Regions from separate parts of the Pseudomonas helmanticensis genome, predicted to be linked through region 1. Evidence: riboswitches for the same ligand, from Rfam matches in the RefSeq annotation. Region 1 holds a riboswitch; each other region holds the start of a gene.
The links. A riboswitch is a leader RNA that binds a small molecule or an ion and turns the genes downstream of it on or off. The one in region 1 is predicted to bind cobalamin.

Region 1 (9,758 bases):
AGCCACTCGCGACACGCAGGATTGAGACGCACCGCGACCAGCGCGGCGACCGTGCAGATAAAGCCGTCGACCAACACCGCAACGCCTTCCTGCGCGCAGGCCAGATAGGCACCGACCAGCGCCGCGATTTCGAAACCGCCAAGGTTGAACAACGTCTGCAACGCATCACCACGTTGCGCCGCGTGCAAGGCCAATGCGCGCTCGATGACTTGCGCTTTGTGGCTGACGCCTTCCGCGTTCAAACCTGTGCCCGGGCCGGTCAGATGCATCACCGGACAATCGAGCAAGGCGCAGGCCAGCGCACTGGCCGCGGTGGTATTGCCGATACCCATTTCGCCGCCGATGAACAACTGAGCGCCAGCCGCTTTCGCGCGCAGCACGCTGTCACGCCCAGCCTGCAAAGCAAGTTCGCCCTGAGCCTGAGTCATCGCCGCGCCCAACACGAGATTCGCCGTGCCCGGGCCAATGTTCAAGTGACGCACACCCGGCAGATTCAGCGACGGCGTCACGGTGCCTAGATCGACCACTTCGAGCTGCGCACCCAGTTGACGCGCGAGCACACTGATCGCTGCCCCGCCGCTGACAAAGTTCAGCAGCATCTGCCCGGTGACTTCCTGCGGGAACGCCGAAACCCCTTCGGCGACCACCCCGTGATCGCCGGCAAAAATCGCGATCCAGACCTGCGCCAGCGTCGGTTTGACCTGCCCTTGCAGCCCGGCCAGTTGCACCGCCACCGATTCCAGGCGACCCAGCGAGCCGGCCGGTTTGGTCAGTTGCTGCTGCCGCGCCGCCGCTTGTGCAAGCACCTCGGCATGCAGCGGTTGGCACGAATTCAGCCACCACGATTGAGTCATAACGCAGATCCTTTCAAAGTCAGGGGCAAGCCGGCGACCGTCAGCACCACACGCTGACAGCGCTCGGCCAGAGCTTGATGCAGCCAACCGGCTTCATCGACGTAGCGGCGAGTCAATTCGCCCAGCGGCACGACACCCATTCCGGTCTCGTTGCTGACAAAAATGATTTCACCCGGCAGCGCGGCCAGGCATTCGAGCAGGGATTCACGCTCGGCGGCGAGACGCTCGGCGTCATCGAGCATCAGCAGGTTGGTCAGCCACAGCGTCAGACAATCGACCAGCAGGCAACGCTCGGCGCTGGCGTGTTCGCGCAGGACGCGGGCCAGTTCCAATGGTTCTTCGATGAGCGTCCATTCGGCTGGGCGACGGGCGCGGTGATGGGCGACGCGATCGCTCATCTCGCCATCGAGCGGCTGGCTGGTGGCGATGTAGGTGACCGCAAGATTGCTTTCGCTGGCGAGTTTTTCCGCGAGGCGGCTTTTGCCGGAGCGGGCGCCGCCGAGGATCAGTTGGAGCATGGGGACATCCTGAAAATTATGGGTTGAGACGAATGGCGCTATCGCGAACAGGCTCACTCCTGCAAGGGAACGCGGTCAACTGTAGGAGTGAGCCTGCTCGCGATGAGGCTATGGAACCCACCTCAAATCCCACAGAGCCGGCGCAACAGCTCGGTATCCAGATGCTTCTCCACCAGATCCGCCAACCGCTCGATATCGCGCTCGCGCAAGCCGTGGTAATCCACCGCCTGCACATCGCACAATCCGGCCCAGCGCAACAAAGCGGCACTCGCCGCCGGCGATTCAAACAGGCCATGCAGGTAGGTGCCAAACACTTGTCCATCAGCACTCTGCGCACCGTCGCAACGACCGTCATCCAGATGCACCGCCGCATGCTCCAGCGCTGCTCCGCTGGTCACCCCGGCATGGATTTCATAACCGCTGACCTCGGCATCTTCCAGCGCCAGCCGCCCGCGCACATTGCGCAATTGCTTCTCGGCTTCCAGCGTCGTTTCGAACGCCAGCAAAGCCAGGCCGGCACTGGAACCCGGCGCACCTTCGAGGCCCAAAGGATCATGCACCTGCTGACCGAGCATTTGCAGACCGCCGCAGATCCCCAGCACTTTGCCGCCGTAACGCAAATGCCGACTGATTGCCGTATCCCAGCCATTCGCACGTAGATACGCGAGGTCGCTGCGCACGCTTTTCGAGCCGGGCAGAATGATCAGGTCAGCCGCCGGAATCGCCTGCCCCGGGCCGACAAATTGCAGGTCGACCTGCGGGTGCAAACGCAGTGGATCGAAGTCGGTGTGGTTGCTGATTCGCGGCAGTACCGGCACCACCACCTTCAGCACTTGTTCGGCCTTGTCGGTCTGGCGCTGATCGATGCCGTCCTCGGCTTCCAGATGCAGGTCCATCACGTAGGGCAACACGCCGATCACCGGTTTGCCGGTGCGCTGTTCCAGCCAGTCGAGACCCGGTTGCAGCAAAGCGATGTCACCGCGAAAACGGTTGATGATGAAACCTTTGACCCGCGCCTGCTCGCTCGGCGAGAGCAACTCCAGCGTGCCGACCAGATGGGCGAAAACCCCGCCGCGATTGATGTCGGCAATCAGCAGCACCGGGCAATCTACCGCCTCGGCAAAACCCATGTTGGCGATGTCGCCGGCACGCAGATTGATCTCCGCCGGCGAGCCCGCACCTTCGACCATTACCAGCGGATAAGCAGCGCTGAGCCGTTCGTGGGAGGCCAGCACCGCTTGCATCGCGATGGCTTTGTAGTCGTGATAGGCGACGGCGTTCATGCTGGTGACGGCGCGGCCATGGATGATCACTTGCGCGCCGGTGTCGCTGTTCGGTTTGAGCAATACCGGATTCATGTCGGTGTGCGGTTCGAGATGCGCCGCTTGCGCCTGCACCGCTTGCGCGCGACCGATCTCGCCACCGTCTGCCGTCACCGCGCTGTTGAGCGCCATGTTCTGCGGTTTGAACGGGACGACCGCGACACCTTGGCGCGTTGCCCAACGGCACAACGCCGTCACCAGCGTGCTTTTACCGGCGTCGGAAGTGGTGCCCTGCACCATCAGGGTTGTCATGCGTTGTCCTTGGTGAAAGCCAGCAAAGCCTGTTCGAGACGCGCCTCTTCGGCGACGTCAGCGGGCAGACCAAAACGCAAACTGCTGTTGTGGGTGAAGATGCGCAGGAGGATGCCGCGCCGCGCCATGAACTCGTGCAGCGCCTGCGCATGCTCGGTGATCAGGCACTGGAACAGCGCGCAACCACCCTGCGGTTTGAAGCCATAGCGCGCGAGCATCAGGGCCAACCGCTCACTCGCCTCATCGCTGCGGATGCGCTGACGCGTATGGCCTTCGGTGTCTTGCAGACACACCTGGCCAAGCACGCGCGTCGGCCCGCTGACGGCCCACGGCCCGACTTGTTCGGCGAGCAAACGCAGCAATTTACGCTCGGCCAGCACAAAGCCCAGACGCACGCCGGCCAGACCAAAGAACTTGCCAAACGAACGCAAGACGACCAGCCCGACCTGATGCGCATACGGCGCGAGGCTCAGCTGCGGCGTGTTGTCCATGAACGCTTCATCGACCACCAGCCAGCCACCGCGCTGCGCCAGTCGCGCATGCCAGTCGAGTAGCCGCGCCGGGGTCAGACTGAGGCCGGTCGGGTTATTCGGATTGACCACCACCAACACGTCGAGACTGTCGAGAAAGAACTCGACTTCCTGCTCCAGCACTTCGCGCACGATGTAACCGCTGCGACGCCAGGCTTCGGCGTGTTCGGCATAGCACGGCGATAAAACGCCAACCTTGCCGGTGCGACGCAAACGCGGCAGCAATTGAATGGCCATTTGCGAGCCAGCCACCGGCAGCACTTGTGCGGCGCCGTAGTAATCGCACGCCGCCTGCTCCAGACCGTCATCGGTTTCCGGCAAGCGCGCCCAGGCACGCAGCGGGATTTCCGGGATCGGGAACGGCCACGGCGCGAGACCGCTGGACAGGTCGAGCCAGTCAGCTTCGGCAATGCCGTAGTCGAGCGCCGCCTTGCGCAGCCGGCCACCGTGCTCAAGCATAGAATTCAGCCCCCACGCAGAGAATCAGCAGCCATAACCATACGCCGCGCTGGACCAATTGCCAGCCGCGATCAATGGAATCGGCATCGGCTGGCGCCCCTTCGCCGAGCTGCGGGCGCTCATGCAGTTCGCCGTGATAGATCGCCGGGCCGCCCAGTTCCACGCCCAGCGCACCGGCACCTGTGGCCATCACCGGGCCGGCGTTCGGGCTGTCCCACTTCGGCGCCTGTGTGCGCCAGCACTTCAAGGACAGTCGGGTTTTGCCGAGCAACGCGTAGGTCAACGCCACCAGGCGCGCAGGAATGTAGTTCAACACGTCGTCGATTTTTGCCGCCGCCCAGCCGAAACGCTCAAAGCGTTCGTTGCGATAGCCCCACATCGCGTCGAGGGTATTGCTCAGGCGATAGAGCACCACGCCCGGCGCACCGGCGACGACAAACCAGAACAGCGCGGCGAACACCGCATCGCTGCCGTTCTCCAGCACCGACTCCGTGGCGGCGCGGGCGACGGCGGTGCTGTCGAGTTCATCGGTCTGACGGCTGACCAGATAGCCGACGCGCTTGCGCGCTTCGTTGAGATCATCCGCGCGCAACGCAGCAGCGACCGGGGCGACATGTTCACCGAGGCTGCGCATGCCGAGCGCGCAATACAACGCGAGAATCTCGACCACCCAGCCCACGTACGGCGCCCAGGAAAATGCCGTGGCGAGTAACGTCAGCGGCAGCACGGCGATCACCCACGCGGTGACGCCATGGCTGCGCCAGCCGCGACCACCGGCGTTGAAACGTTGCTCGATGCGCCCGGCAAAATTGCCGAACGCCACCAGCGGATGCCAGCGTTTCGGTTCACCGAGCAACGCATCCAGCGCAACCGCGGCGACACTCAACAACGCCACACTCATTGACTCACTCCCCAATAATTTTCATACAGCAACTCATTGAGCGGACGCGCCTGCGCCCACCCTTCGAGTACCAGCATCGGCGCCGGATAGAATTCCTTGACCGGGCCCAGGCACAAAACGGCCAGAGGTTTAGCGCCTTGCGGCAATTTCAGTAAATCGGCGAGTGCCTGCGGCTCGAACAGCGAGACCCAGCCCATGCCCAACCCTTCGGCACGCGAGGCCAGCCAGAGGTTTTGAATCGCGCAGGACAACGAAGCCATGTCCATTTCCGGCAACGTGCGGCGCCCGAAGATGTGCTTCTCGCGATCATCCATCAGCGCCGCGACCAGCACTTCGGCGCAGTCATTGATGCCTTCGACCTTGAGTTTCATGAACTCGTCACTGCGCTCGCCGAGGGCTTCGGCTGTGCGGATGCGTTCTTCTTCGACGAGGTTCTGGATCCGGCCGCGCAGGTTTCGGTCGCTGATGCGAATGAAGCGCCAGGGCTGCATCAGGCCGACGCTTGGGGCCTGGTGGGCGGCTTCAAGGAGACGCCGCAGCAACTCAGGCTCGACCGTCCCGCCGGTGAAGTGGCGCATGTCGCGGCGCTCGGCAATGGCTCGATAGACGGCTTGGCGCTCCGCCTCAGAGAATGCGTTGTCGGTCATGGCCCTTTCGCGAGCAGGCTCGCTCCTACAGGGGATCGCATTTCGTCAGCCACAACATCGCCCACTGTAGGAGTGAGCCTGCTCGCGATAGCGTCCTCAAGGCACGGCGCAAACAACGCAGCGACAGCCACAGGATTCGACGGAAAGTAAAAGTGCACATAAGAAGCCGTCATCCGCCCCTCACGATAAACCGCCTCAGCCCCACGCCCGCCATTCGGGCTCAACCCTCGGGCAATCGGGGTCAGCTCGGTAGTCGTCAGCGAATGATGATAAGTGTGCCCACGCAACGCCCCTTCCGGCAGATCCACCGCCTGCAACGCCAACGCCGCCAGACGTTTCTGCATCACTGCATCACCGGTCAGCAATCCGACCAGCTCAGCCCGCTTGCCTTCAACATCAGTCAGCGAATCGAGCAGATACAGCATCCCGCCACACTCAGCGAGCAACGGTTTACCCGCCGCATGATGCGCACGGACCGCCTCGAGCATCGCGGTGTTCTGCGACAACGCCACGTGATGCAATTCCGGATACCCGCCGGGCAGATACAGACTGTCCGCCTCAGGCAGTTGCCTATCGCGGATCGGCGAGAAAAAGCTCAACTCGGCACCCATCGCGCGCAGCAGATCGAGACTCGCGCCATAGGTGAAGGCAAACGCCTCATCACGCGCAACGGCAATGCGCACATTTTTCAGCAAAGGCTCGACGGCGATAACGTCCGGCGCGGCAAATTCCACGGCCGGTGGCAGCGCTACCTCGCAGCTGCTGGCGAGCGCTGCTGCGGCGGCGTCGAGTCGCACATCGAGGTCATTCAACTCGCTGGCCTGCACCAGGCCGAGATGACGGCTCGGCAGTTCGATGCCGGTCTCGCGCGACAATGCGCCGTACCAGCGCAGACCTTCTGTAAGGCTGCCTTCGAGCAATTGCGCGTGACGCAACGTGCCGACCCGGTTGGCCAAAACCCCGGCAAATGGCAGATCCGGTTGGTACTTCGCCAGGCCCAACGCCAGCGCACCAAAGGTCTGCGCCATCGCTGTGCCGTCGATCACACCGAGCACCGGCACACCAAAATGCCGCGCCAGATCGGCACTCGACGGCGTGCCGTCAAACAGGCCCATCACGCCTTCGATCAGAATCAGATCCGCCTCGGCGGCGGCTTCCCACAACAGACGACGACTTTCCTGCTCGCCGACCATCCACATGTCCAGTTGATACACCGGCGCACCGCTGGCACGCTCGAGAATCATCGGGTCGAGGAAGTCCGGGCCGCATTTGAACACGCGCACCTTGCGCCCCTGATTGCGATGCAAACGGGCGAGCGCGGCGGTAACGGTGGTCTTGCCCTGACCGGAAGCCGGCGCGGCGATGAGCACCGCCGGGCAGTGACGTGGTTGATTCAAAGTTCGACGCCTTTCTGCGCTTTGATGCCGGCCTGGAAGGCGTGTTTGAGCATGCCCATTTCGGTGACGGTGTCGCCCATCTCGATCATTTCCGGCTTGGCCGCACGACCGGTGACGATCACGTGCTGCATCGGCGGCCGCGCCTGCAAATCGCTGAGTACTTGATCGAGATCGAGGTAGCCGTGCTTGAGGGCGATGTTCAATTCATCGAGCACCACCAGACCGATCGACGGATCACGCAACAGCTCGCGGGAGACTGCCCAAGCGGCTTCGGCAGCAGCGATGTCGCGCTGACGGTCCTGGGTTTCCCAGGTGAAGCCCTCGCCCATCACGTGGAAGCGCACTTGTTCGGGGAAGCGGCGGAAAAACAATTCTTCGCCAGTGCTGTTGCGGCCCTTGATGAACTGCACCACGCCGCACTGCATGCCGTGGCCCATGGCGCGCGCAAGCATGCCGAACGCCGAACTGCTTTTGCCTTTGCCATTGCCGGTCAGCACCAGCACCAGGCCGCACTCGTCGGGCGAGTTGGCGATGCGTTCGTCGATCACGGCTTTTTTGCGCTGCATACGCGCCAGATGGCGTTCGTCGCGCTCGGGGGAATCAGTCATGGGGGAGCTCTCCGTTGGGGCTGGATAACGGCGGGCAGGCACAAGAATAGACGGCAAAAAGCCTGGCATCGCCCACCGTGATGCCGCTGGATGGATCAGGCCGGTCTCCGGGCTCATGAGCGGCGTTGGCCTGACTGCGCGCCTTCCCGCTGTTGAGCAGTGGCATTCGACGCAGTGTTCACTCATTTACCGTTGCGGGGGCAGCGCCGGGATCGTGGCCAGTCTTCGCTTGAAGACAACCCTCACCGGCTTCCCTGTTTCACTCTGTCGACGTCGGTCACAGAGCACCTGAAACAAGCCGCGAAGGTTAGAGGGTTGGGGGTGGAGCGTCAATTAAAGAGGGGGCCGGCGGGCGAATAACTGCCGCCGATCAATTAACTGGCGCCAATCTTGTGCCACACTGATACAAATGATATCAAAGAGCCATGCTTTTCTCGAAAAAGCCCATCACAACAATAAGGATGATTACGATGCAAGGCATGATCATCAGCAACCCGCGCCTGGAATTCCTGCGCCCGATGCTTGAACGCTGGTTTGACTGTATCGACCGCTACAACGCCGTGCGCGGCGACAGCGACACGCCTTACTGGCACGACGAGAAAGCCAATCTCGGATTGCTCTCGGCAGCGGCATGGATGGCCGAGTTGGTCACCCTCACCGACACCGCCACGCGCAAACAGAACGAAGAAGGCGAGCGCAATGCCCGCGCCGATCTGTTTATCGCCGGCGCCGAAGATCGTGCCTACATTCAGGCCACCCAGCGCTGGCCTCGAGTGAACAATCTCAACCTGACCCAAGCCTTGCTGGACATCACCAGCGACGCCAAACGCATCAGCTTCGCCAGTGACCTGAAACTCGGCTGCCTGTTCGTCGCCCCGCAAAAAGCCCAGCACAGCGCCAGCCCCGAAGAGCTGCAGGACATGGTCGACGATCTGCAAAAGGAACATACCTGCGCCGTCGCCTGGTATTTCCCCTACGCCTACCGCAAGTTGCGCAGCGAGGCCGGCAATTATCACCCGGGCATCGCCGTGCTGTTCAAGGAAGCCCGCGGCTGAGCAGTTGAACCATCGGGCTTGCGTCCTCCTCTATGATTAGGAATGCATTCATAGGGAAGATCAGCAATGCGCAAGCCCCAGCTCGTTTTCGTCATCGCCCTCGCCGGAGGGCTCGCCGCCTGCGGTGAATCCTCCAGCCTGCAAGTCTCCGACGGCACCGGCCCGTCACCGAAACTGCCCGAACCGAACAAGACTCTGATCCCGACGGTGAACATCGCCCCGGCAATCGGCTGGCCCCAGGGCGGCAAACCGACAGCGGCGGCCGGCACCCAAGTCGCGGCCTTTGCCGAAGGTCTTGATCACCCGCGCTGGCTCTATGTGCTGCCCAACGGCGACGTGCTGGTTGCGGAAACCAATGCCCCGCCGAAACCTGACGACAGCAGCGGTATTCGTGGCTGGGTCATGAAGAAGGTCATGGGCAAGGCCGGCGCCGGCGTGCCAAGCCCGAACCGCATCACCCTGCTGCGCGATGCCGACCACGATGGCGTGGCCGAGACGCGCACAGTGTTTTTGCAAAACCTCAATTCACCATTCGGCATGACCCTGGTCGGCAATGATCTGTATGTCGCCGATACCGATCGCTTGCTGCGCTTTCACTATGAAAACGGCGCGACCGAGATCAAGTCGCAACCGATCAAGGTTACCGACCTGCCCGGCGGCACGATCAACCATCACTGGACCAAAAACGTTATCGCCAGCAAGGACGGCAGCAAGCTGTACGTGACGGTTGGTTCGAACAGCAACGTCGGCGAGAACGGCCTGGATAAAGAAGAAGGTCGCGCGGCGATCTGGGAAGTCGATCGGGCGACCGGCAATCACCGGATCTTTGCTTCAGGCATCCGCAACCCCAACGGCCTGGCGTGGGAACCCACCAGCGGCGCGCTGTGGACGGCGGTCAATGAACGTGACGAAATCGGCAGCGACCTGGTGCCGGACTACATCACCTCAGTCAAGGACGGGGCTTTCTATGGCTGGCCGTTCAGCTATTACGGCCAACATGTCGATGTGCGCGTGTCGCCACAGAATCTGGATCTGGTGGCCAAGGCGATCGCCCCGGATTACGCGATTGGCCCGCATACCGCTTCTCTCGGCCTGACATTCGCCGAGGGTAATACCTTGCCGGCACAATTCAAGGAAGGCGCCTTCATCGGCCAGCATGGCTCGTGGAACCGTAAACCGCACAGCGGTTACAAAGTGATTTTCGTGCCGTTTACC
Region 2 (9,758 bases), 770 kb from region 1:
GGTGCAGAGTTACGGTTCGCGCTGCGTCAAACCGGCGGTGATCTTCGGCGACCTCAGCCGGCCGAAAGCCATGACCGTGGAGTGGATTCGCTACGCTCAGGGCCTGACCGGCAAGGTCATGAAGGGCATGCTGACCGGTCCGGTGACCATGCTGATGTGGTCGTTCCCGCGTGAAGACGTCAGCCGTGAAGTGCAGGCGCGACAACTGGCGCTGGCGATCCGTGACGAAGTGGTTGACCTGGAAGCTGCCGGCATCAAGATCGTGCAGATCGACGAAGCGGCGTTCCGTGAAGGTCTGCCGTTGCGTCAGGCCCAGTGGCAGCATTACCTGGACTGGGCGACCGAGGTGTTCCGCCTGTGCGCTTCCGGCGTGCGCGACGAAACGCAGATCCATACACACATGTGCTACAGCGAGTTCAACGACGTGATCGAGTCCATCGCGGCAATGGATGCCGACGTGATCACCATCGAAACCTCGCGTTCCGACATGGAGCTGCTCGACGCTTTCGAAGCCTTTGCCTACCCGAACGAAATCGGCCCGGGCGTCTACGACATCCACTCGCCACGTATTCCGGATGCTGCGGAAATGGCCAACCTGCTGCGCAAGGCCGCCAAGCGCATTCCCGCTGAACGGCTGTGGGTCAACCCGGATTGCGGCCTGAAAACCCGTGGCTGGCCGGAAACCGAAGCAGCGCTGGTGCACATGGTCACCGCCGCCCGCCAGCTGCGTAAAGAACTGGCGTAACACCTTAACCTCCTGAATAAACACAACCCCTTGTAGGAGTGAGCCTGCTCGCGATGGCGTCGCATCAGTCAGTAATGAGTTGACTGACACACCGCTATCGCGAGCAGGCTCACTCCTACAAGGGTTGTGTGTGAAGTTCAGAATCGGGGATTTCCTTGGCATCGCCGGGAGGCTGTTGCTACTGTGTCCAGCGGCAGTCCAAGTGTGGCAGACGACACACATGCACGCCTTCATGCGTGAAAACGCAGAATCTGTGCCCCATCGAACGGGTCCGTCAGGTAATGCGCTTTGACCCCGAATGTTTCCTGTAACCGCTGTGGTGTCAGCACCTCCAGCGGCTCGCCCAACGCCACCAACCGCCCGCGCTCCAGTACCGCCAGACGATCGCATTTCAACGCCTGATTTAGATCATGCAGGGCGATCAACGTGGTCACCGGCAACGCCTGCACCACGTTGAGAATGGTCAGTTGATGCTGAATGTCGAGATGATTGGCCGGCTCGTCCAACAGTAGAATTTGCGGTCGCTGCGCCAACGCCCGGGCGATGTGCACTCGCTGCCGTTCACCGCCCGACAGGCTGCGCCAAAGACGATTGCGCAGGTGAGTCGCGTCAACGTCGGTCAGCGCTTGCTGGACGATGGCGTCGTCGGCATGCGACCACGGTTGCAACGCCGAAAGCCACGGCGTGCGGCCCAGTGCAACGGCGTCGAACACGCGAATGCCGTCGTCGGTGTCGGCCTGCTGTTCCACCACCGCAAGTTTTTGCGCGATGCTGCGACGGGGCATTTTGCCGAGGCGCTGACCTTCCAGCAGCACCTCGCCAGCGCTCGGTTCACGCAATCCGGCAAGCAGTTTCAGCAAGGTCGATTTGCCCGAGCCATTTGGCCCGACGATGCCGAGGGTTTCACCGCGCGTGACCTCCAGGCTGACGCCGTTGAGCAGCTCGGCGCCGCGCACCCTGAACGTCAAGCCTGCGCAACTGAGGACGTTGCTCATCGCGCCGATCTCCGACCAACCAGAATCAGGGCAAACACCGGCGCACCGACCAGCGCGGTAATCACCCCGACCGGGATCACCTGGCCCTTGATCAACGTGCGCGACAACACGTCAGCGGCAATCAGAAACACCGCGCCGCCCAGCGCACTGGCAGGCAGCAGACGGGCATGACCGGTGCCGAGCAACAGTCGCGCGGCATGCGGAATCACCAGACCGACGAAACCGATCGAGCCGACAATCGACACCATCACCGCCGTCACCAGCGCCGCGCAACCGATCAGCAGGATCTGCACTCGGCGTACCGGGATGCCGAGCGACGCCGCCGAATCCGCGCCAAAGGTAAACGCATCCAGCGCCCGCCGATGCCACAGGCACACCAGCAAACCCGCGATGGCCACCGGCACCGCCAGCCATACCGAGGGCCAGCGCACGCCGCCAAGATTGCCCAGCAACCAGAACATGATCCCGCGCGCCTGTTCGGAGCTCGCCGAGCGGGTAATCAGAAATGCCGTCAGCGCGTTGAACAATTGCGAGCCGGCGATCCCGGCGAGAATGATCTGCCCGGTGCCGCTGGCCGAACCGCTGACGCGCGCCAACAGAATCACCAGCACGAAGGCGGTCACCGCCCCGGCAAAGGCGCCGACCGACAATGAGATGACTCCGGCACCGACGCCGAGCAACGCGACCATCACCGCCCCGGTCGAAGCGCCGGCAGAAATCCCCAGCAGATACGGATCGGCCAACGGGTTGCGCAGCAGCGATTGCAGAATCACCCCGCACGTCGCCAGACCGGCACCGCAGGCAGCGGCGACCAGTGCGCGGGTCAGGCGGTAGTTCCAGACGATGCCTTCATCAATGGGGTCGAGCACATAACCGGCCCCCCACAACTTATTGGCCAATACTTGCAGGACCACGCCCGGTTCAATCGAAGTTTCACCGATGGCCACGCCAGCCACCACGGCCATCAACAATGTCGCCAGGGCCAGCAACGTGCGGATCAGGCTTGCACTCATTTCGACAGGTCGTAGCCGTTGATGGCCGTGGCCAGTTGTTCCAGGCCATCGAACATGCGCTGGCTGGCCTGCATGGCCATGGCGTCAAGAATGATGATGCGGTTGTTTTTCACCGCGTCCATGTTGCGCGTCACCGGATCGCTGCGCAGGAAGGCGAGTTTCTTTTCATAGTCGTCAGCGGGGAAGCGACGGCGATCCATGCGGGCGATGACGAGGAACGTCGGGTTGGCTTTGGCGATGGTTTCCCAGCCGACCGTCGGCCACTCTTCATCGGATTCCACCACGTTGCGCACGCCGAGGGTGCTCAGCATGAAATCGGGAATGCCTTTGTGCCCGGCCACGAAGGGCTCGATGTCCATTTGTGCGCTGGAGAACCACACCAGCGCGCTGGCGTCTTTCAGTTGTTTGCCCTGTGCGGTGGCAATCGACTTGGCAAGGCTGGCCTTGAGTTGCTCGTTGAGTTGGTGTCCGCGATCCTGCACATCGAAGATCTGCGCCAGTTGGCTCACGCTCTTGTAAATGCTGTCGATGCGAAATGGCGCCAGTCGCGTGCCGTCGGCGCCGACCAGATTGTCCTTGGCTTCGCAATCGGAGGGCAGCAGGTAGGTCGGAATCTTCAGCTCATGAAACTGCTCACGGGTACCGACCGCACCTTGCGGGCCGACCATCCATTCCAGCTCCACGGCGACCAGTTCCGGGCGTTTGCCGATCACCGATTCGAAGCTCGGTTCGTTGTCGGCCAGGCGCTCGATCTTGTCGTCCTGCGTCTTGTACTTGGCCAGCACATTGTTGAACCACAGCGAGGTGCCGACGACTTTGTCGCTCAGGCCCATGGCGTAGAGCAGTTCCGTGCCGGCCTGGCCGATGGTCACCGTACGAGCGGGAGCATGCTCAAAGGTCAGGCTGCTGCCGCAGTTTTCGATGGTCAGCGGGTATTGAGTCGGTGCCGCATGGGCCAGCGTGCCAAGGCACAGGCCGGTGATGAGGGTGGCAACGCGGGGCAGCAGCATGAGGCAGTCTCCAGGAAAACCGTACGGGGAGCGGCAGAGTACGGTTCGGAAACACACCATCGAGCGCGGTCAGGGCAACAGCGCAAGGCCGCTCATCCCGGAAGACGCGCACGGCACGGTGTCCTTCCCGGACACCCCGCCGGTTAGTCAGTCACTGTGCCGGCAGGTCTCCTGACTGATGCGTCATCGCCAATGCTCCGGCCTTCCCGGGGTTCACCCAGTGGCAGTCGTGGAGCAGGCTCAGCACCTACAGTTGCGGGGGCAGTTCCGATCGATGCTGTGCAAGCACCTCGGATTCCCTATTAATCCCGTTTGGAAACCGGCGGCGGCATGGTAGTCGATCAGGCCGCTGAAGGGGAGACGAATCTGCCGGGTGAGGATTAATGCTGGCTCATCAAACCGTGCAACACGCCGAGGCGCAGGCCCGGTTCCGACGGCAGCATTTGTGCGATGCCGAACACTTTGAAGGCGGCCAGCATCAGCACCAGACCACCGGGCAGAATGCTCTGACGATGAGGTTGCAGCCCGGCCAGTTTCAATTGCTGGACGTTGTTCACCTTCAGCAGAAGCAACGACAGGCGTAGGAGCCCGCCGTAGGTGATGCCGTCCTGACCGTAGTCGTTGAGACGATTGGCCTTGAGCACTTTAGCCAGCATGCGCGCAGTGCCGGAAGAGCCGATGGTTTGCTGCCAGCCCTGAGCACGGTAGCGCCGGGCAACTTTTTCAAACTGCAGGATGGCGAAACGTTCGGCTTCCTGTAACGCAGCGGCGGACAGGTCGCCGCCGCGAAAGAAGCGTGTGCTCAAGGTGCCGCTGCCGATGGCGATACTTTCGGTGAGCAACGGTTGCGCGCCCTGGCCGAGGATCAGCTCGGTGGAACCGCCGCCGATGTCGACCACCAGGCGCATGTCGACGGCGCTCGGCAAGGCGTGGGTGACGCCGGCGTAAACCAGCCGCGCCTCTTCATGGCCGCAGATAACGTCGATCGGAAAACCCAGATGCCGTTCGGCGCTGGCGAGAAACAGCTGCGCATTGTCGGCCTCGCGCACGGCGCTGGTCGCCACCGCGCGCACGCGACCGGCTTCGAAGCCACGCAGTTTCTTGCCGAACCGCGCCAATGCCTGCCAGCCGCGATCCAGCGCCAGCGCGTCGAGCGCGCCACCGTCAAAACCCTCGGCAAGCCGCACCGGTTCACGCAGGGTTTTCACTTCCTGTATCAGCAGGCCTTTGCGGCTGCGCACTGACTGCCCGATCATCAGGCGAAAGGCATTCGAACCCAGGTCGATGGCGGCAAACAGCGAGGCGTCGTCTTTCATGGGAATCCCTGCAAAACATCCGTCGCGAGGCTCAAGACGGTTTGCGAGGATTGTGCGGTGATCTTGATGACATCCTGATGACGGGGCAGGGGTGATTCAATGAATTTGCGGCTGTCATGACACTGTCATTATCCGGCGTCTATGCTGACCTCAATACATCGCGTGTTCTTAAAGTTTCTGCTGCCATTCGTGGCAGCTTTTTTTTGCCTGCGATTCAAGCGTGGCCACAGATCGTTCCCATGCTCTGCGTGGGAATGCCTCTAGGGACGCTCCGCGTCCAGTGACGCGGAGCGTCACGGGCTGCATTCCCACGCAGAGCGTGGGAACGATCAGATCGCAGCCTTCGGCAGCTCCTACCGGGGCGGTGGGGTTAGCAGGACTGTGGGGTTTCGCCGCGTGCCAGGCGCGCGTTGATGTCGTCAATGACTTCCGGCAGCTCGGCGATGGTGTCGATCAGGTAATGCGGGCGCGAAGGGGCGAACATCTTGCCGATCCGCGCGCGCTCTTCGGCCAGTCGGTCCGACGGCAGCGCCTGGTATTGCTCGTAGGTCAGGCCCAGCGCGTTGCCGGAGCAGGTCAGCGCCACCGTCCACATGCCGGCGCTGCGACCTTCAAGAATGCCCGGCCAGGTGTCGTCGACCTTGACGCACGCGGCCACGTCGTCGATGCCCAGGGCAATCACGTTGGCCAGCGCCTGCGCCGGGTGCGGCCGGCCATTGGGCACTTCATCGGTGGCGACCACATGATCGGCGACATAGCCGTTTTCCCGCGCGAGTTCGACAACCTTGGCCATCACCACCGCTGGATATCCGGAGCACGAACCGATTTTCAAGCCCTTGTCACGCAACGCGGCAATCGCTGCAATCGCGCCAGGGATCAGCGCCGAATGCAGGGCGATTTTCTCGATCTGCAGTGGCATGAAACGCTCATAAATCGCGGTCACGTCAGCATCGCTTGGCAAACGACCAAACGCAGAACGGTAACGTTCGCCAATCTGCGGCAGGTTGCACAAAGTGCGGATGTGGTCCCACTTGCCCATGCCCATCGGCCCGCGCGCTTCCTCCAGTGATACCGCGACGTCGAACTCGGCGAAGGCTTCGACGAAAATCTGCGTTGGTGCGAACGAGCCGAAATCAACAACGGTGCCAGCCCAGTCGAGGATGGCGGCTTGCAGGTGAGTCGGTTGCTTGTACTGCATGGTCAATCTCCGTTTTCAGGTAAGCGTTGGCCGTCCCTCAAATCAAAGGCAGGCAGTTTGAGGCAGGATTGAATCAATTCATCGGTGGCGCTGAGTCGAACAGTTCGGCAATCACCGGCCGGTTCCTGCGGATGCCGAGGCAACACAGGTGGTATTCGATAAAGAACGGGTGATCGACAAAGGTGATCGGCGTGGTGCCGGGCGTTTCGGCGTACTCGACGGCCGATACGAAACCGATGCCGATGCCTTTGACGATTGCGTGGACGATGGCTTCGCGGCTGTTCAGTTGCATGACGCAATTGAGTTCGATGTCGAGGCGCTTGCAGCGTTCTTCCACCAGTTGTCGGGTGCGTGCGCTGGTTTCGCGCATTACCCATTTTTCCTTGCTGATCGCGCTGACGTGAACCTGCGTCTGGCTGGCCCAGGGATGGTCATCGCGCACCACGGCAATGATCGGGTAGCGGTGATACAGCTGCGTATGAAAGCGCTCATCGAATTCCGACAACGCCAGAATCGCCACGTCGATATCGAAGTTGAACAACCGCGCCAGGGTGTCCTTTTCCGAAGAGAACGAAGTTTCCAGTTCGATATCCGGGTGGCGTTGCATCAGCTCATACGTCAGGTTCATCGCAATCGGTGGCGACACCGCACCGAGGCGCAGCATGCCGGTCTTGCGTTGTTTGAAACTCTGCAGCAGTTGCACCGCTTCATCTTCCTGGCCGAACAAGCCCTGGGTGATCGCATAGAGCTTGTGCCCGGCCGAACTCATCTCGATGTAGCGCCCACGGCGGTGGAACAGCTCCACCGAGAAGGTTTTCTCAAGTGCGTTGACCTGTTCGCTGACGGTCGGCTGGCCGACGCAGAGATACTCGGCGGCTAACGTGAAGCTGCCGGTCTTGGCCACCGCATGAAACGAACGCAACCACTTGTGATACTGGTACATGCAAGCCCCGTCAGCGTCGGATGAACAATGCCACTGCCGCGCTGCACAGGCAGGCGCTGGTGACCACTATGAAGATGAGAGACGTGTTTGCCGTGGTGTCAAGCAAACGACCAATCATCGGCTCGGCCAAGCCGGCGAACAGATAGGACGAAAAGTTCATGATCCCGGTTGCCGTGCCGGCGCGTTTGGCACCGACCAGATCCGGGCAGAGCGCCCAGAAACTCGATGCCGGCCCATAGACGAAGAATCCACAAAGGAACAAAGCCACCAGGCCAATGACGCTGTGCGGCGGCAGGCTCCACATCCACAGGCTGGTCGCGGCGCCGAGGACCATATAGAGCATGATCGCCAGATAACGCTTGGAGCCGAACAGCTTGTCCGACACCCAGCCATTGCTCAGGGCGCCGACCGCCATGCCGACGGGGAGGGCGACGGTGATCCATTTCGGGTCGATCATGCTGTCGCCGCTTTTCCAGTCAGCGCCGAGAAAGTGCACCGGCACCCAGACGATCAAGCCGTAGCGCGCCGCGTTCTGAAAGCCCAGCGACAGTGCGGCGATCAGCAGGCGAGGATTCTTCAGCACGGCTTTGTAGCGTTGTGCCGAGGACTCGACTGCGCCGTAAGCGGCTTCCTGATGTTTGTCATCAGTATTGGCCACACCGGTATCGGCCAACGGTTCGAAGCCCAGGTCCTGCGGCCGTTCGCGGGCGACCAGATAGAAAATGATGCCGCCGGCAAGCATCAGCAGCACCGGCAAGCGGAAGATCCAGCGCCATTCCAGTTGCAGCACTTCGAGCACGACGATAGAGGTGATGTACGACAGCACTGACGCGCAGCCGGCGGCAAAGGTGTAGAAGCCATAGACCTTGCCGCGCTCGCCGGCCGCCCACCAATTGGCAATCAGCCGACCGCCCGGCGCCCAGCCCAAGGCCTGAAAGTAGCCGTTGACGCCCCATGGCAGAATCAGGCTGGAGAAACCGCCGGCAAAACTGGTCACCCAGTTCGCCGCGCAGGACAACACCGCGCCGAGGGTCATGATGCGCCGGCCACCGAATTTGTCGGCGAGGTTGCCGTTGATCGCCTGACCAATCGCGTAGGCCCAGAGCATCGCGGCAGAGGCCCAGCCGAGGGTTTCCTTGCTCAGACCGAACTCGGCCTGGATCCCCGGAATGGCGAAACCGAAGGTTTGTCGCCCGGTGTAGAAAAACAGATAGCAGAACATCGCCGCCAGCAGCATGCGCCACTGCGCGACACGGAACGAGGCAGAACGTTCGGCGAGACCAGGCATTGTTTCGGCACGATTCATGATCTTTTCCTTATTGTTGTGGATTCCCGCCGGATGTCGTCGGCGGGTGCACTCTTTTTTGGTGCGACAGGAAATCACCGCAGCGTTTACGCCGCTGGCTGAGCTTGGGTTGTTCAGGTGTCGGGCGAGGTCAGGCAGCTTGAGAACCGATGAAGTTCTTGCCGCGTGCGCCCTGCATCGCCAGGTGAATGATGTCGTCGGCGTCCTTGGCCGAGACGCCGTAGTCGGCAAACTCGGTCTTCACACCCAGCGCATGGAGAAACTCGCGCAACTGCTGTTGAGCCTTGGGCAGGTCTGCGCCGAACACCCGCTGCAGGACGCGGTCGCGGGTGGCGTCATGGCCCCACGCCAGACCGAGCACCAGTGGCAGAGTGAAGGAGCAGGCGATGCCGTGGGGCAGGCCATGGCGCAAGGTCATTTCATAGGAAATGGAGTGTGCCAACGCGGTTTTGGTGTTGGAAAACGCCAGCCCGGCCTTGAGCGCCGCCAGTGCCATGCGCGTGCGCAGCTCCTGGCTGGACAAGTCTTTTTGCAGGCTCGGCAGGCATTCGAGAATGTCTTCGATCGCCGAGATGGCGAAGGTATCCGAGACTGGATTGGCGTTGACGTTCCAGATCGACTCCAGTGCATGGGACAGCGCATCGAGCCCGGTGGAAACGGTGACGCTGGCGGGTACGGTGAGCATCAACTGCGGGTCGATGATCGCCACGCGCGGCCAGGTGCAATCCAGGTGCAGCGAGTATTTCTTCTGGCTGGCGCTGTCCCAGATGGTTGCCCATGGCGTGACCTCGCTGCCGGTGCCGGCGGTGGTCGGCGCGGCGATCAGCTGTTTGCAGCGCGGCGGGGTGAACGGTTTGCCGGTCGCCAGCAGATTCAGCAGTTCATCGAAACGCCCCGACGCGGTGCCGACGATCAACGCCTTGGCCGTGTCGATGGCGCTGCCGCCACCGACAGCCAGGACCACATCACAGTCGCCGGCCTGCTGCCAGAAATCTTCGTAGGTGCTGCGCAAATGCGCGACGTCGGGATTGGGCTGCACATCTTCGAATACATAGACCAGGCGCTCCCCGAGCAGGGCTTGCAGGCGATCCACCAGCCCCAGCCCACGCGCCTCAGGGAAGGTCACGAGGGCGACGGTCTGCTGTTCGGTGATGGCGGCAAGTTCTTGCAGGCTGCCCCAGCCGAAACGGGTATCGACGGGGTTCTGGAAACGGGCAGTCATGGTGGATCCT
Region 3 (9,758 bases), 1.5 Mb from region 1:
GTTCCCTCGCTACGGTGTCCATCCGGGGGCATCGCCTACGGTTTGCTTCGCTGCACCTCCTCTCGATGTGTTCGACTTCGTCGAACGGCGCTGCGCGCCTATCCCCCCGGATGAACACCTCCGCTCGGCCTGCCGAAGGGGCAAAAAAGCCAGATCAAAAGCCAGATCAAGAGCCCCTCACCCTAGCCCTCTCCCGGAGGGAGAGGGGACTGACCGAGGTGATTGCGAGAGATACGCCGACGTGCGATACCGCGTTGAGCTCAGATTCTGAAAAGCCCACAAATCGGCTCCCTCTCCCTCGGGAGAGGGCTGGGGTGAGGGGCAGCAACAACGCAAATCAAAAGCCGAACACCCGCGCTCCTCACCACTCGATAGGCCGAGTGTCAGCTCGCCTGCTCTTGATCTTGATCTCGGAGCCCGTCGGCAGGCTGAGCGGAGGGATTGATCCGGGGTGGGAGCGCAGCGACCGTTTGGCGCAGCCAAACACAGCGAGAGGAGGTGCAGCGAAGCAAACCGTAGGCGATGAACCCCGGATCAATCCCGGAGCGAAGGAACCCGAGCCTTAGCGAGGGCCGAACGTCAGGGCAAAGCCTTTTCGGTTACCTTTTCGGCGTTTGGAAAAGGTGACTCGCCGTAAGGGCGAAACCCTAAGCCGCCGTTACCGCAGCAACGGATATGCCCCCCATCCAATTGACTCAAATCCCCCCTCATGCTCTCCTACACAACTTGTTACGGGTGCCCTTCACAGGGTGAAACGGGAAACCGGTGAATCATGTGCTTTACTCAAAGCCATGTCAGTCCGGTGCTGCCCCCGCAACGGTAAGCGAGCGAAGCGTCAGATCCACTGTGCCGATACGGCATGGGAAGGTGACGCTTGCAGGTCGGCCTGACGCCAACCCCTCGTGAGCCCGGAGACCGGCCCGCAACACACAGCCCGCATTTGTGCGGTGCTGAACATAACAAACCCGCGGTGGGCGGGCGCTGTTCGAACCTCTGCGAGCCTGACCCGCAGGGGTTTTCATGCGCTCTATTCACCCGCTGACACTCCAGAGGGAAGCGCCATGTCGATCATCAGCAGCACCGGCAGCAACACGGACAAAATCGCCAGCACCACCACCCTGAGCCAACGCCTCACCGCCGCGATCTTCGCGTCGATTCTCGGCGCCAGCCTGGTCTACTTCGCCGGTTTCTCGCACATCGAAGCGGTACACAACGCCGCCCACGATACCCGCCACAGCGCCGCGTTCCCGTGCCACTGAGACCTGCCGACATGATCAAGCGTATTGCGCAAACCGCAGGTTTCACCGGCCTGCTGGCCGCCCTGCTCCTCACCCTGCTGCAAAGCTTTTGGGTTTCGCCGCTGATTCTGCAGGCGGAAACCTTTGAGAAGTCCGAGCCGGTGGCGGTTCACGAACACGCCGCTGGCGTAGCTGCGCACACCCACGATGCCGAAGCCTGGGAGCCGGAAGACGGCTGGCAGCGCGTGGTTTCGACCACAGGCGGCAATCTGGTGGTTGCGGTGGGTTTCGCCCTGATGCTCGCGGGCCTCTACACCCTGCGCGCGCCGACCAAAACCTCGCAAGGCCTGCTCTGGGGTCTGGCCGGTTATGCCACCTTCGTCCTCGCGCCAACCCTGGGCCTGCCGCCTGAATTGCCGGGCACCGCTGCCGCTGATCTGGCATCGCGCCAGATGTGGTGGATCGGCACTGCCGCGTCTACGGCTGTCGGCCTGTCGCTGATCGTGTTCAGTCGTCACTGGCTGATGAAAATCCTCGGCGTGGCCATTCTGGCCGTGCCGCACGTGATCGGCGCTCCGCAGCCGGAAGTCCATTCGATGCTCGCTCCCGAAGTATTGGAAGCACAGTTCAAAATCGCTTCGCAGTTGACCAACGTGGCGTTCTGGCTGGCCTTGGGCCTGATCAGTGCCTGGTTGTTCCGCCGCAAAAGCGATGGTCAATACCACGCATGACGACTGCCAGCACAGCGCCGACCCTGGTGGTCGGCCTGGGCTGCCAGCGCGGCTGCCCCGCCAGCACGCTGCGCGCGTTGCTTGACCAGGCGTTGCAAGCCCATCGCATTGAACTGCAAGCGGTCAAAGCCCTGGCCAGTATCGACTTGAAACGCGATGAGCCGGGTTTGCAGGAACTCGCCGCACAACTGGCGCTGCCGCTGCTGTACTTCAGCAGTGCAGAACTGGCCAGTTATCAGCAGCAACTCAGCCACCATTCGCAAATCGCCTACGAGCGCACCGGTTGTTACGGTGTGGCAGAAAGCGCGGCGTTGGCACTCGCTGAACAGCTGATCCAGGCGCCGGCAAAACTGCTGATTTCCCGGCAAAAATACGCTCAGGCCACGTTGGCATTGGCCGGTGCAGCGTAAAATCCCGATAATCTCGCCGTTTGATCATGAGCAATCTTCATCTGAAGCATTGCCCTGCCCCGTTTTTCACAGGATTTCTTCATGACCGTCTACTTCATCGGCGCCGGCCCCGGCGACCCGGAATTGATCACCGTCAAAGGCCAGCGTTTGATCCGCAGCTGCCCGGTGATCATCTATGCAGGCTCGCTGGTGCCAGCAGCGGTGCTGGACGGTCATCAGGCGGAAACGCTGGTCAATAGCGCCGAACTGCATCTGGAACAGATCATCGACCTGATCAAGTCTGCCCATGAAAAAGGCCAGGACGTGGCCCGGGTGCATTCCGGCGATCCGAGTCTGTATGGCGCGATTGGCGAGCAGATTCGCTATTTGCGCGAGCTGAGCATCCCGTTCGAAATCATTCCCGGGGTAACCGCGACGGCGGCGTGTGCGGCGTTACTGGGTGCCGAACTGACCCTCCCGGATGTTTCGCAAAGCGTGATCCTGACCCGCTATGCGGATAAAACCGCGATGCCGGCCGGCGAAGAACTCGCCAGCCTGGCGCAGCACGGCGCGACCATGGCGATTCATTTGGGCGTGAACCACCTGCAGAAGATTCTGGTAGAGCTGTTGCCGCATTACGGCGCGGATTGCCCGATTGCGGTGATTCACCGGGCGACATGGCCGGATCAGGATTGGGTGGTGGGGACACTGGCGGATATTGCCGGGAAGGTTGAAGCCAAAGGGTTTCGGCGTACGGCGTTAATTCTGGTTGGGCGCGTGCTGGGCAGTGAAGTGTTCAGCGAGTCATCGTTGTATCGCGCCGGGCATGCGCACCTTTACAGGCCCTGAATTGAAACACGGAGCGTCCCGGGCTGCATTCCCACGCAGAGCGTGGGAACGATCAAAATTGCATACCAAAGGTGGGAGCGAGCCTGCTCGCGAAGGCGTCGGTACATTTCACCCATAAAAAAACGGCGCTCACGGGGCGCCGTTTTTCATGTCCGCAGTGAACACCTTACTCAGTAGTAGGCGTTTTCTTTCTGCGTGTGGTCGGTCACGTCGCGAACGCCCTTCAACTCCGGGATGCGCTCAAGCAACGTGCGCTCGATGCCTTCCTTCAGCGTGACGTCCGCCTGGCCGCAGCCCTGGCAACCGCCACCGAACTGCAGAACGGCGATGCCGTCTTCAACCACATCGATCAGGCTGACCTGACCGCCGTGGCTAGCGAGCCCCGGGTTGATTTCGGTTTGCAGGTAGTAGTTGATGCGCTCGTTGACCGGGCTGTCGGCGTTGACCATCGGTACTTTGGCGTTTGGCGCCTTGATGGTCAGTTGGCCGCCCATGCGGTCAGTGGCGTAATCGACAACGGCATCGTCGAGAAACGCTTCGCTGAAGTGATCGATATAGGCGGTGAAGCTTTTCAGCCCCAGCGCGGTGTCTTCAGGTTTTTCTTCGCCCGGCTTGCAGTAGGCAATGCAGGTTTCGGCGTACTGGGTGCCAGGCTGGGTGATGAAGACGCGGATGCCGATGCCCGGGGTGTTCTGCTTGGAGAGCAGATCAGCCAGGTAATCGTGGGCGGCGTCGGTAATGGTAATAGCGGTCATGGAAACTCCTCGCAGGCTTGGGCGCAGTTTACGCCAATCGTTGCGCCGGACAAAGTCCTAGTATTTTTGTCGGGAAAGATTCTCGTCGGGCGTGCCATCGACCCGCGCCTTGAGCCAGCGATAACTGCGCTTTTCCACCCATTCGTAGCTCAGCCACGAGCCAACGCCAATCGCCAGCGCACACACAACAAACATCAGATACGGGTTGATGGCGTAGCGCTGCGCAATGAACCCACCCGCTGACAGCACCAGAACGTGCATCAGATACACCGAATAGGAGCATTCACCGAGTAGTTTCAGCACCCGGCTGCGCTCGACATAACGCTCAAGTGAAATGCACGCCATTACCAGCACGGCGCTCGGCACGCCCCAGTTGAACAGCCTTGGTGCCGGTGCCAAGTGGTAGATCGTCAGCAGTGCCGCGCCAATCGCCAGCAGCGGCAACCACAGGCCGGCGCCGATCCAGCCCCGGCGATAAAGCATGCCGATGCCGATCCCCAGCAAGAACTCGTAAACAATGTCCGATCGATAGAACTCGCTGATCCAGCCAAACCCGGTCCAGGCTTGCGAAACGGCAAACAGCAACGCCGCAACCACCAACAGCCGCACCTGCAAGCGAAACAGCAGCGCCCAGGCAAACAGCACGTAGAAGAGCATTTCGTAATTGAGTGTCCAGCCGACATTCAGTGTCGGGTAGAACCCGTATCCGCCGGGATTCTCGGTGGGAATGAACAGCAATGACAGCAGCAGATGCGCCCAGTCCACAGTCTGGTCCGGCAGCAACGGCTGGGCAAACACCACCAGCAGCGCCATCAACAGCGTGTACAGCCAGTACGCCGGAACGATGCGAAACAATCGGTAGAGCAGAAACCGCGCCGGTGGCAGCGGCTTGTTCTCGGTGGAAAGGAAAATCACCAGGCCGCTGATGACGAAGAAAATATCGACGCCCACCGCACCTTTGTCGATAAACAGCTGGCCAATCGGCCCACGTGCCTGGAAGTCGAAGAAAATCTGCATGAAGTGGTGGCAGACCACCGTCCACGCCGCAAGCGCACGCAGGGCCTGCACTGAAATCAACATCGCCCGCTCTCCCGGTCTCGACTAACCCCTATAGGAGCTGCGGCACGCTGCGATCTTTTGATTGTTGGTTTTCAAGATCAAAAGATCGCAGCCTCGTTTCACTCGACAGCTCCTACACGGGGGATTTGTGTTGGTGCTGATAAATGGGACAGCGGGTGGGTGGCAAAAGATCAAAGATTCTCGTAGCGGTTCATGTCCAGCACGCCCTCTTCCACCGGGTCGGTTTCGTGCAGGTACTGGCTCAGGTCATGGAAATAGAACCAGAACTGCGGATGGCTGCGACGAATCCCCCAACGCTCGACGATTTTCTCGAAACGGTTGGCGTCCTTGGCGTTTTCCAGTGCATCGACGAACGCAGGCACCTGATCGGCCGGAATGTTGAACATGAAATTCGGGTAACTGCTGAGCACGCCCGGGTAAATGGTCAACGTGTCCAGCCCTGGCTGATAACGCAGCGATTCGCCGGTAAGAAACGCGACGTTGCTGTGCGCGCGGTTGCGCAACAGGCTGTACACCTCGCGTTTGCCATCGGCGGTCTCGATGCGCAGCATGGTCGCTTCCGGCAGTTGATCGATCACTTTCAGCCCCGCCGCCGGGCGCGAAGTCAGTCGGCTCAGCGCCTGCTCGGCGTTTTGCAGCGCCGGGGCGATATTCGGCCGCGAGCAATAGGCGCCAGCGCAGCGGTTGATCGGATCCGGTCGCGCATTGAGGTCGCCATAGCGCGACAACAGTTGCATGGCGAAGTCGTATTTCGGGTCTTTCTCGTCAAGCTTCAGCGCGCTCGGCTTGTCGTCGTCGATGGATTCGTAATCGAGCCACATCTTGAACTGGCCGCTGCTCTGGTACCAATCGTCGAGGTAATCCTCACGCGAATCGGCGGGCATCAGGCGCAGGAAGTTCTGCTCGGCACCGTTGCGGATCAGGTCGAAGTACAGGCGGGTCTGCGCCTGGTGGGAAACGTTGCCGAATACATCGAAGTTGACCGCCAACTGATAATACGTCCGCTCAAGCAACGGATAGTCGAACAGCCACATCGTCTGCGGCACTTCGCCGATCAAACCCTTGGTCACCGAAGCGCTGTCGAAGTGGCGGAAAATGCTCAGCAGCGCGTTGTCATTGCCGGCCCACAGCGTCGACCAACTCGGCGCCGGTTGATCGGCGTAACTGTCGCGACGCAGCGCTTCGTATTCATTACGTTTGTCGCGGTAGTTGTGCCACAGGGTCAGCACGCTGCCGACATCGTCGTTCTGCCCCGGCATCGCCAGCAACGGCGTGGCCTGGCCGCGATAGTTCGGGTCGGTGATGTACAGGTCGTGTTCCGGCGCCTGGAACAGCGCCCAGAAGTTGTCGCGGATTACGTCAGTCGCGATCTGCCCACGGCATACTGGCCCGCGAATAAAGGTGCGGACGAAGTACTCGGCGTTATCGAGCATGAACTGATACCGCGCCTGCGCCGGGATCGCCTCGAAGGTGGCGAACGGGTTGGCGCGGCTATTCGGGCCATAACCCGGCAAGGCGTTGACCTGCCAATTACCGCTGTAAAACAGACTTTTGACCCGCGCCATCTTCGCCGCGCTCAGCGGATAGGTGATGTGGGTTTTATGTACGATCACCCCTTGCACCGGCCACAAGCGGTAATACACCTGCGTGCCCGGATCGTCATTCGGACGGCGGGTGGCGATCAGGTCGATCGGCTGGCCGCTTGGTGTACGCGACCGCACCCACTGGAAGAAATGCCCCGGCTCGCCGTCCTTGAAATAGATGTGCGCGAGGAACCAGTGTTCGTAAAGCCAGCGCCCGACCAGAGTGCCACGAGCGCCGGGCATGTTGAGCAGGTTTTCCCACTGGGCGATTTGCAGTGCTTCTTGCGCATTTGGCGCCAGGCCTTGCTCGTCAATCGGCGCGCCGGAGGCAAGCCAGCGTTGCAAAGTCTGATATTGCTGATCGGTCAGCCCGGTCACCGCCAGCGGCATGCCTTCTTTCGGATGGGCACCGGCATAGCCTTCAAACTCGGCCGGCAGCGCGCACATGTTTTCGCGGTTCAGACCCAGCACGATGTCTTCCGGCAACTTGGCGTTCGGCGTCAAAGGCGTCTTGTGCCCGAGTTCGAGCATGCGCGCCATCAGCGCCGCCTGACTGCCCTGCGCGTCGAGTACGGAATAGAAATCTTTTTGCTGCCAGGCACGTTTGCCGAAGGCGTCGTAGAACAGCCGGGTGGTCGGCGCCGCCTGCGTGCGCTCGCCGTCATACACCGGCATCTTGCTGGCGCCCCGGGCCGCGCCCTCGCCACTGCCCAGGTTGAGCTGGCAGGCGGAGTCATAGCACGCATGGCAGGCCACGCATTTCTCGGTAAAAATCGGCTGGATATCACGGCTATACGAAATGGCAGGAGAGATCACGGGCTCTTGCGCAACGGCGCCCCAGCTTAAAAACAGCAAGACAATGCTGACGACGCGGTACGACATGCCGGTGATCCCGATCCTGTAAAAAACGCCGCGATTCTACAGTATGACGCTCGCACCAACATGAGCGATATTCATGCAAAAGCGCCACATGCTCTAAAAGCGCACAGGTTTGTTATGATCCCGCTCCTTCGTAATGGTCTTTCCGAGTAGTCCAAATGTCCGATCGCAGCGTCCGCCTTCAAGCTCTCAAGCAAGCTCTCAAAGAGCGCATCCTGATACTCGACGGCGGTATGGGCACGATGATCCAGAGCTACAAGCTCGAAGAGCAGGATTATCGCGGCAAACGCTTCGCTGACTGGCCAAGTGACGTCAAGGGCAACAACGACCTGTTGGTGATCACCCGCCCCGATGTGATCGGTGGCATCGAGAAAGCCTATCTGGATGCCGGCGCCGACATTCTGGAAACCAACACCTTCAACGCCACGCGCATTTCCATGGCCGACTACGGCATGGAAGAACTGGCCTACGAGTTAAACGTAGAAGGCGCACGACTGGCGCGCAAGATTGCCGACGCCAAGACCGCTGAAAACCCGGAAAAACCGCGCTTCGTCGCTGGCGTACTCGGCCCGACCAGCCGAACCTGCTCGCTGTCGCCGGACGTCAACAACCCGGGCTACCGCAACGTGACCTTTGACGAGCTGGTGGAAAACTACACCGAAGCCACCAAAGGCCTGATCGAGGGCGGCGCCGACCTGATCCTGATCGAAACCATTTTCGACACCCTCAACGCCAAAGCGGCGATCTTCGCCGTGCAAGGTGTGTTCGAAGCGTTGCACATCGAACTGCCGATCATGATTTCCGGCACCATCACCGATGCCTCCGGCCGCACCCTGTCGGGCCAGACCACTGAGGCATTCTGGAACTCCGTCGCGCACGCCAAACCGATCTCGGTCGGCCTCAACTGCGCGCTTGGTGCCAGCGAATTGCGTCCGTACCTGGAAGAGCTGTCGAACAAGGCCAGCACCCACGTTTCCGCGCACCCGAACGCCGGCCTGCCGAACGAGTTCGGCGAGTACGACGAACTGCCGTCGGAAACCGCCAAGGTCATCGAAGAATTTGCCCAGAGCGGCTTCCTCAACATCGTCGGCGGTTGCTGCGGTACCACGCCGGGCCACATCGAAGCCATCGCCAAAGCCGTCGCCGGATACGCACCGCGGCAGATTCCGGACATTCCCAAGGCTTGCCGCCTCTCGGGTCTGGAGCCGTTCACCATCGATCGCAGCTCGCTGTTCGTTAACGTTGGCGAGCGCACCAACATCACCGGCTCGGCGAAATTCGCCCGGCTGATCCGTGAAGACAATTACACCGAAGCGCTGGAAGTCGCCCTGCAGCAGGTCGAGGCCGGCGCCCAGGTGATTGACATCAACATGGACGAAGGGATGCTCGATTCGAAGAAGGCCATGGTGACCTTCCTCAATCTGATCGCCGGTGAGCCGGACATCTCCCGCGTGCCGATCATGATCGACTCGTCGAAATGGGAAGTCATCGAAGCCGGGCTGAAGTGCATTCAGGGCAAGGGCATCGTCAACTCGATCAGCATGAAAGAAGGCGTCGAGCAGTTCATCCATCACGCCAAACTGTGCAAGCGCTATGGCGCCGCCGTGGTGGTAATGGCGTTCGACGAAGCCGGTCAGGCCGACACCGAAGCGCGCAAGAAAGAAATCTGCAAACGCTCCTACGACATTCTGGTCAACGAAGTCGGCTTCCCGCCGGAAGACATCATCTTCGACCCGAATATCTTCGCGGTTGCCACCGGTATCGAAGAACACAACAACTACGCTGTGGACTTCATCAACGCCTGTGCCTACATTCGCGATGAGCTGCCGTATGCGCTGACGTCGGGCGGCGTGTCCAACGTGTCGTTCTCGTTCCGTGGCAACAACCCGGTGCGTGAAGCCATTCACTCGGTGTTCCTGCTGTACGCGATCCGCAACGGCCTGACCATGGGCATCGTTAACGCCGGTCAACTGGAGATCTACGACCAGATCCCGGTCGAGTTGCGCGACGCCGTTGAAGACGTGGTGCTCAACCGCACGCCAAACGGCACTGACGCCCTCCTCGCCATTGCCGACAAATACAAGGGCGACGGCAGCGTCAAGGAAGCCGAGACCGAAGAGTGGCGCAGCTGGGAGGTCAACAAGCGCCTCGAGCACGCTCTGGTCAAAGGCATCACCACGCACATCGTTGAAGACACCGAAGAGTCGCGCCAGTCGTTCGCGCGCCCGATCGAAGTGATCGAAGGTCCGCTGAT

Region 2: another riboswitch for cobalamin. It lies ahead of QOL84_RS07540 (ABC transporter substrate-binding protein); the one in region 1 lies ahead of cobO (cob(I)yrinic acid a,c-diamide adenosyltransferase).
Region 3: another riboswitch for cobalamin. It lies ahead of QOL84_RS04450 (CbtB domain-containing protein); the one in region 1 lies ahead of cobO (cob(I)yrinic acid a,c-diamide adenosyltransferase).

What each region holds. Positions count from the first base shown of each region.
Region 1 is NZ_FXUY01000001.1:2,441,965-2,451,722, forward strand. Features, by position in the region: gene cobT (nicotinate-nucleotide--dimethylbenzimidazole phosphoribosyltransferase) at 1-854, opposite strand, end outside; gene cobU (bifunctional adenosylcobinamide kinase/adenosylcobinamide-phosphate guanylyltransferase) at 851-1,372, opposite strand; gene QOL84_RS10765 (cobyric acid synthase) at 1,495-2,946, opposite strand; gene cobD (threonine-phosphate decarboxylase CobD) at 2,943-3,935, opposite strand; gene cbiB (adenosylcobinamide-phosphate synthase CbiB) at 3,928-4,836, opposite strand; gene bluB (5,6-dimethylbenzimidazole synthase) at 4,833-5,483, opposite strand; gene QOL84_RS10785 (cobyrinic acid a,c-diamide synthase CobB) at 5,480-6,880, opposite strand; gene cobO (cob(I)yrinic acid a,c-diamide adenosyltransferase) at 6,877-7,488, opposite strand; cobalamin riboswitch at 7,570-7,795, opposite strand; gene QOL84_RS10795 (hypothetical protein) at 7,959-8,543, shown strand; gene QOL84_RS10800 (PQQ-dependent sugar dehydrogenase) at 8,610-9,758, shown strand, end outside.
Region 2 is NZ_FXUY01000001.1:1,675,434-1,685,191, reverse strand. Features, by position in the region: gene metE (5-methyltetrahydropteroyltriglutamate--homocysteine S-methyltransferase) at 1-745, shown strand, start outside; gene QOL84_RS07550 (ABC transporter ATP-binding protein) at 976-1,740, opposite strand; gene QOL84_RS07545 (FecCD family ABC transporter permease) at 1,737-2,753, opposite strand; gene QOL84_RS07540 (ABC transporter substrate-binding protein) at 2,750-3,763, opposite strand; cobalamin riboswitch at 3,908-4,102, opposite strand; gene QOL84_RS07535 (Ppx/GppA family phosphatase) at 4,144-5,079, opposite strand; gene phnX (phosphonoacetaldehyde hydrolase) at 5,450-6,277, opposite strand; gene QOL84_RS07525 (LysR substrate-binding domain-containing protein) at 6,351-7,220, opposite strand; gene QOL84_RS07520 (MFS transporter) at 7,231-8,526, opposite strand; gene psrA (iron-containing alcohol dehydrogenase PsrA) at 8,657-9,748, opposite strand.
Region 3 is NZ_FXUY01000001.1:950,416-960,173, reverse strand. Features, by position in the region: cobalamin riboswitch at 717-938, shown strand; gene QOL84_RS04450 (CbtB domain-containing protein) at 1,062-1,259, shown strand; gene QOL84_RS04445 (CbtA family protein) at 1,271-1,969, shown strand; gene QOL84_RS04440 (cobalamin biosynthesis protein) at 1,966-2,379, shown strand; gene cobM (precorrin-4 C(11)-methyltransferase) at 2,461-3,207, shown strand; gene nfuA (Fe-S biogenesis protein NfuA) at 3,378-3,962, opposite strand; gene QOL84_RS04425 (acyltransferase family protein) at 4,020-5,042, opposite strand; gene QOL84_RS04420 (fatty acid cis/trans isomerase) at 5,213-7,507, opposite strand; gene metH (methionine synthase) at 7,663-9,758, shown strand, end outside.